DNA from 2 places in the Streptomyces sp. NPDC047706 genome. Region 2 is predicted to be linked to the other one. Evidence: riboswitches for the same ligand, from Rfam matches in the RefSeq annotation. Region 2 holds a riboswitch; the other holds the start of a gene.
The links. Region 2 has a riboswitch for glycine ahead of gcvT (glycine cleavage system aminomethyltransferase GcvT). Riboswitches for the same ligand answer to the same signal wherever they lie in the genome.
Positions count from the first base shown of each region.

Region 1: linked by a shared signal. The riboswitch ahead of gcvP (aminomethyl-transferring glycine dehydrogenase) and the one ahead of gcvT (glycine cleavage system aminomethyltransferase GcvT) in region 2 are both predicted to bind glycine.

Region 1 is NZ_JBIDCW010000046.1:8,935-12,336, forward strand. Features, by position in the region: gene gcvP (aminomethyl-transferring glycine dehydrogenase) at 1-1,982, opposite strand, end outside; glycine riboswitch at 2,157-2,252, opposite strand; gene ACGF8A_RS33755 (PRC-barrel domain-containing protein) at 2,367-2,738, shown strand; partial or broken gene ACGF8A_RS33760 (DNA polymerase IV) at 2,660-3,402, opposite strand, start outside.
Region 2 is NZ_JBIDCW010000006.1:254,203-257,604, reverse strand. Features, by position in the region: gene glyA (serine hydroxymethyltransferase) at 1-568, opposite strand, end outside; gene gcvH (glycine cleavage system protein GcvH) at 583-960, opposite strand; gene gcvT (glycine cleavage system aminomethyltransferase GcvT) at 1,069-2,187, opposite strand; glycine riboswitch at 2,337-2,436, opposite strand; gene ACGF8A_RS09925 (AAA family ATPase) at 2,657-3,325, shown strand; gene ACGF8A_RS09920 (enhanced serine sensitivity protein SseB) at 3,385-3,402, shown strand, end outside.

The DNA.
Region 1 (3,402 bases), on a different contig from region 2:
AACACACCGTGCGTGGACGGGTAGGTGATCATCAGCACCGACAGCTCGTCGCGGTACTGCTCGATCTTCGCACGCAGGTCCTGGACGTCGATCTCGCCGTCCTCGGCGGTCTTGACGACGACGACCTTCATGCCCGCCATGACGGCGCTCGCGGCGTTCGTACCGTGCGCCGACGACGGGATCAGGCACACGGTGCGCTGCTCGTCGCCGTTCGCCCGGTGGTACCCGCGCACGGCGAGCAGCCCGGCCAGCTCACCCTGCGAGCCGGCGTTCGGCTGCAGGGAAACCTTGTCGTACCCGGTGACCTCGGCGAGGCGATCCTCCAGCTCATGGATGAGCGTCAGGTAACCCTCCGCCTGCTCGGCCGGCGCGAACGGGTGCAGCTGCCCGAACTCCGGCCAGGTGACCGGCTCCATCTCCGTGGTCGCGTTGAGCTTCATGGTGCAGGAACCCAGCGGGATCATGCCCCGGTCGAGCGCGTAGTCGCGGTCGGCGAGCCGGCGCAGGTAACGCAGCATCGCGGTCTCGGAGCGGTGCTGCTGGAAGACCGGGTGCCCGAGGTAGGCGTCGGTGCGCAGCAGCCCGCCGGGCAGCGCGTCCTCCGTGACGCCGTCCAGCGCCTCGATGTCCCCCTCGACACCGAACGCGGCCCACACGGCCTCCAGCCGGTCCCGCGTGGTGGTCTCGTCGCAGGCCAGGGAGACGTGGTCGGCGTCGATCCGCCACAGGTTGACGCCGTTCTCACGCGCGGCGGCGGTGACCTCGGCAGCCCGGCCCGGCACCCGCGCGGTGACGGTGTCGAAGTAGGCGCCGTGCACGATCTCGACACCGCCGTCACGAAGGCCGGCGGCGAGGATCGCGGCGTACCGGTGGGTGCGCCGCGCGATGCTCTTCAGGCCCTCGGGCCCGTGGTAGACGGCGTACATCCCGGCCATCACGGCGAGCAGCACCTGCGCGGTGCAGATGTTGCTGGTCGCCTTCTCACGGCGGATGTGCTGCTCACGCGTCTGGAGCGCCAGACGGTACGCCTTGTTCCCGTCGGCGTCGACGGAGACGCCCACGAGCCGCCCGGGCAGGCTGCGCGCGAACTTCTCCTGCACCGCCATGTAGCCCGCGTGCGGCCCGCCGAAGCCCATCGGCACACCGAAGCGCTGCGTCGTACCGACCGCGATGTCCGCCCCCAGCTCACCGGGTGACTTCAGCAGTGTCAGCGCCAGCAGGTCGGCGGCGACGGTGACCAGCGCGCCCAGCCCGTGCGCCTGGTCGATGACCGGCTTGATGTCGCGGACGGCTCCGGAGGCGCCCGGGTACTGGATCAGCACGCCGTTGATCTCACGCCCTGCGATCTCGGCCGGAATGCCCTCGCTGAGGTCGGCGACGACGACCTCGGCCCCGGTCGGCTCGGCACGGCCCTGGATCACGGCGACGGTCTGCGGCAGGGCGTCCGCGTCGACCAGGAACAGACCCTTCTTGTTCTTGCCCATGCGCCGGGAGAGCGCCATCGCCTCGGCCGCGGCCGTGCCCTCGTCGAGCAGCGAGGCGCCGGAGGTGGGCAGCCCGGTGAGGTCGGCGACGACGGTCTGGAAGTTCAGCAGGGCCTCCAGCCGGCCCTGCGAGATCTCCGGCTGGTACGGGGTGTACGCCGTGTACCAGGCCGGGTTCTCCATGACGTTGCGCAGGACGACCGGCGGGGTGAACGTCCCGTAGTAGCCGAGCCCGATCATGGAGCCCAGCACCTGGTTGCGGTCGGCGAGGGAGCGCAGCTCGCGCAGCACCTCGGCCTCGGTGCGGGCGCCGGGCAGGTCGAGGGCGTCGGCGTTCTTGATCACATCCGGTACCGCGGCGGCGGTGAGCTCGTCGAGCGAGCCGTAGCCGACCTGCGCGAGCATCTTGGCCCGCGCCTCCTGGTCGGGCCCGATGTGGCGCTGCTCGAAGGGGATGCCCTGTTCGAGCTCGGAGAGCGGAATGCGCTGGGCGGTCATTGCGGAGGCCTCCTGGTCTGACGCGACCTTCGAGGGACACCACGGCAGAGGTGCCCCGACGGCCTCCCCCTCTGTCATCACAACCTGAGAGCTTCACCGGCCGCCCGCGGACGTCCGGCTTGCACCGTCGGTGAGGGCGGAAGCCGTGACACCCGCCCTGCTTTCCAGAGTGACCTCGTCCGTGCGGTACGTGGGCCTGAGAGATTCCGGGGAGGATTTGCTCCTTCGGCGCCTCCGGTCGTCTCCGGAGGACTCTCCCGCACGGGGTCAGCAGCCTTTGCCAGACTACCAGCGAGGTCAACGCCCGGGCGTTCGAGTGGCCGCGTTCCGCATTGTGCTCTTTCGTAGTGCTTACGGATGAGGTGCGAGCGAGTGGAGGGCCCGGTGCAGACCGACATCGATCCGCGCAACCTGATCGGCCGCAAGGCGTTCGACCGCCACGGCACCAAGATCGGCACCATCGACGAGGTCTACCTCGACGACGCAACCGGTGTACCGGAGTGGGCCGCCATACGGACCGGCCTGTTCAGCAGGGACGCCTTCGTCCCGCTGGAGCCGAGCGAGCTGATCGACGGCACTCTGCACGTCCCCTTCGACCGCACGCTGATCAAGGACGCCCCCGACTTCGGGGTCGGCCGGCACCTCTCCCCGGAGCAGGAACTCCAGCTCTACCACCACTACGGCCTCGACGTGGCCGCTCCCCCCGCGCTCCCGGACCGCGACTTCGGCAAGCTGGCTGGCTCCGACGAGACCTGACCCGGCGGGCTCAGCCCTGGAGCTCGGGTCTTCGCGCCACCAGCGGCAGCGGATCCGCGGGCTCCAGCGCCGGATCGTCGACCCGGAAGGTCCGCACCCGTCCCGGCTCCGAGTCGGGCGTCTCGAACCGCACGGTCACCCTCCCCAGCCCGCTGCCCTGCACCCATCCGTGCCCGTACTCGGTGTGCCGCACATCGTGGCCGGCGGCCCACCGGCGCTCGGCGGGGCCGGTCTCCGCCCGCTCGGGCTGATCCGCCACGTCCTCCCCGGGCCCTTCGTCCCGCTCACCGGCCGCCTGCGCGAACAGATCCTCCTGTGTGTAGTCGGCCAGCCCGCTGACCCCCACGCCCAGCAGCCGCACGCCCCCTGTGGTGTCCACGGAGTCCAGCAGCCGGGCCGCCGCCTCCCGCACCACCGCCGGGTCGTCCGTCGGCCCCCGCAGCGTCTCGGACCTGGTCAGCGTCGAGAAGTCGTACCGCCGCACCTTCAGGACGATCGTCCGCCCCGACAGCCCGGCACCGCGCAGCCGCCGCACGCACCGGTCCGCGAGGCGCTGCACCTCCAGCCATACCCGGACCCGGTCGTGGATGTCCACGTCGTAGGTGTCCTCGACCGACACGGACTTCGCCTCCCGCTCGGCGACCACCGGCCGGTCGTCGTGGGC
Region 2 (3,402 bases):
CGATGCGCCGGAAGGCGGCGAAGTCCAGCTGCCGGGGGTACGCCGACCAGCCGGCCACGATCAGCTTCGGCTGCTTCTCCTTGGCGAGGCGCTCCACCTCGTCCATGTCGACCAGGCCGTCCTCGCCGACGTGGTAGGCGACCACGTCGTACAGCTTGCCGGAGAAGTTGATCTTCATGCCGTGGGTCAGGTGCCCGCCGTGGGCGAGGTTCAGACCCATGATCGTGTCGCCGGGCTTGAGTAGCGCGTGCATGGTGGCCGCGTTGGCCTGTGCGCCGGAGTGCGGCTGTACGTTGGCGTGCTCGGCGCCGTACAGCTCCTTGACGCGGTCGATCGCGATCTGCTCGATCACGTCGACGTGCTCGCAGCCGCCGTAGTAGCGACGTCCGGGGTAGCCCTCGGCGTACTTGTTGGTCAGGACCGAGCCCTGCGCCTCCATGACCGCGACCGGGGCGAAGTTCTCCGAGGCGATCATCTCGAGGGTGGACTGCTGACGGTCCAGCTCGGCGTCGACGGCGGCCGCGACGGCCGGGTCGTACTCGTGCAGGGGGGTGTTCAGGACGGACATGTGGCTACGACTCCTCAGCCGGCGGTGTGGGCGGCGTACTCGTCGGCGGAGAGCAGGTCGGCGGGCTCCTGCGCGATCCGCACCTTGAACAGCCAGCCGCCCTCGAAGGGGGCCGAGTTCACCAGCGACGGGTCGTCCACCACGTCCTGGTTGATCTCGGTGATCTCACCGTCGACCGGGGAGTACAGGTCGCTGACGGACTTGGTCGACTCCAGCTCGCCGCAGGTCTCGCCCGCGGCCACCTGGGAGCCCACCTCGGGGAGCTGGGCGTAGACGACGTCACCGAGCGCGTTCGCCGCGAACTCGGTGATGCCGACCGTCGAGACGCCGTCCTCGGCGGCCGACAGCCACTCGTGCTCCTTGCTGTAGCGCAGCTGCTGGGGGTTGCTCATGGCTGGGATTCTCCTGTACGCGCGGGAGTGCTGGTGAGTGGGGGACTGCTGGCGGTGCCTGTGAGCAGGCCGGATGTACGACGGGTCACGTGGACCCGAGCCCAGTGTCTACTTCTGGCGCTTGTAGAAGGGCAGCGCCACGACCTCGTACGGCTCGTGGGTGCCCCGGATGTCCACGCCGACTCCCGGCGTGCCCGGAGCCGCGTGCGCGGCGTCGACGTACGCCATCGCGATCGGCTTGCCCAGGGTGGGGGAGGGGGCGCCGGAGGTGACCTCGCCGATCACCTCGCCGCCGGCGACCACGGGGTACCCGGCGCGCGGCACCCGGCGGCCCTCGGCGACCAGGCCGACCAGGACGCGCGGCGGGCTGGCCTCGGCGCGCGCGGCGGCCTCGGTGAGCGCCTCGCGCCCGACGAAGTCGCCCTCCTTCTCGAACTTCACCACGCGGCCGAGCCCGGCGTCGAAGGGGGTGAGGGAGGTGGTCAGCTCGTGCCCGTACAGCGGCATGCCGGCCTCCAGGCGCAGCGTGTCCCGGCACGACAGACCGCAGGGGATCAGGCCGGCGCCCGCGCCCGCCTCGGTCAGCGCCTCCCACAGGGCGACGGCGTGCTCCGGCTTCACGAACAGCTCGAAGCCGTCCTCGCCGGTGTAGCCGGTGCGCGCGATCAGCGCGGGGACGCCGGCGACGGTGCCGGGCAGCCCGGCGTAGTACTTGAGGCCGTCGAGGTCGGCGTCGGTCAGCTGCTTGAGGATGCCGGGGGACTCGGGCCCCTGGACGGCGAGCAGGGCGTAGGCGTCGCGGTCGTCGCGGACGGCGGCGTCGAACCCTGCCGCGCGCTCGGTGAGCGCGTCCAGGACGATCTGCGCGTTGCCCGCGTTGGCCACGACCATGTACTCGGTCTCGGCGAGCCGGTAGACGATCAGGTCGTCGAGGATGCCGCCGTCCGCCTGGCAGATCATGGTGTAGCGGGCGCGGCCGACGCCGACGGAGGCGATGTTGCCGACCAGCGCGTGGTTCAGCAGCTGTGCGGCCTGGGGGCCGGTGACGGTGATCTCGCCCATGTGCGAGAGGTCGAACAGCCCGGCCCTGGTGCGCACCGCGAGGTGCTCGTCGCGCTCGGAGCCGTAGCGCAGGGGCATGTCCCAGCCGGCGAAGTCGGTCATGGTCGCGCCGAGCGAGCGATGCAGCGCATCGAGCGCGGTACGACGGAGTGCGGTACTGCTCATCGGTCGGTCTCCCAAGGCATGACGGCGAGGTCGTTCCTCCCCATCTGTCATCGGAACCTGAGAGGTTCGCCATGACCGCCCGTGGAGGGGGACCATGGCTTGCACCTTGGGTGGAGCCACTGCGGCAGCGGCCCGCTTTTCAGATGTGCCTCGCCCGCGCGGTAACGGGGCCTGAGAGATTCAAGGGAGGGACTTGCTCCTTCGGCGCCCCGGGCACGGCGTGCCCGGGAACTCTCCCGCGCGGATTCAAGCGGCCGGTATGCAGTTGGCGGGCACATCATTGCATGCATCTCCCGCGCGCGGCAGGGGGACCTTTCAGTGGGGGCACACAGCGTCCAGGACCGGGCACAGTGTGTTGTAGCAGGCTTGTTGCGGGAAGCGGGCGGAAACGCGAGACGCCGCGCATTACCTTCTCTTTACACTCGACGGGGACGGGACTCGTGAACCGCCCCAGGGGAGGACGATCACGGTGAACAGGACCACGGCCTACGCGACGACCGCGGGCCTCGCACTGCCCAAGCAGCCGACCGTCCCGGCCCGGGAGGCGTGCGGCCCGCTGCCGTTCCCCGTGGTCCGCGACCTGCGCGAGCGGGCGGGCCGCAGCCCGCACGCCCTGCTCTTCGGGCCCAGCGACCTCGTCGTCATCACCGGCCTGCCCGGCAGTGGCAAGTCCACCCTCATGCGGCGGGCGGTCCGCGACCGGCGCATCGACTCCCAGGACACCCGCGACCGCTGGGACGGCCGCACGCCCCACTGGCTGCCGTACGCGGTGTACCGCCCGCTCGTGCGCCTCGCCCACTACGCCGGACTGCGCCGCGCCCTGCGCACCGGCGAGGGCGTCGTCGTCCACGACTGCGGCACGCAGGCGTGGGTGCGCGCCTGGCTGGCCCGTGAGGCCCGCCGCCGGGGCGGCACCCTGCATCTGCTGCTGCTCGACGTCACCGCGGAGCAGGCCCTGGCCGGCCAGCGCGAGCGCGGCCGCGGCGTCTCGCGGTACGCGTTCCTGCGCCACCGTCGCGCCGCCGCCCGCCTGCTGCGCCGCTGTGAGCGTGGCGATCTGCCCCGCGGCTGCGGCGCCGCGATCCTGCTCGACCGGGCGGCGGCGAACGCGCTGCGCCGGATCGGCTTCACCGGCTGACGGGGCGGCGGGTTAGCCTTTCCAGCCGGCAGCACTGGTACGGAGCAGGCGGTAGGCAGATGGACTTCCCGGGGGAC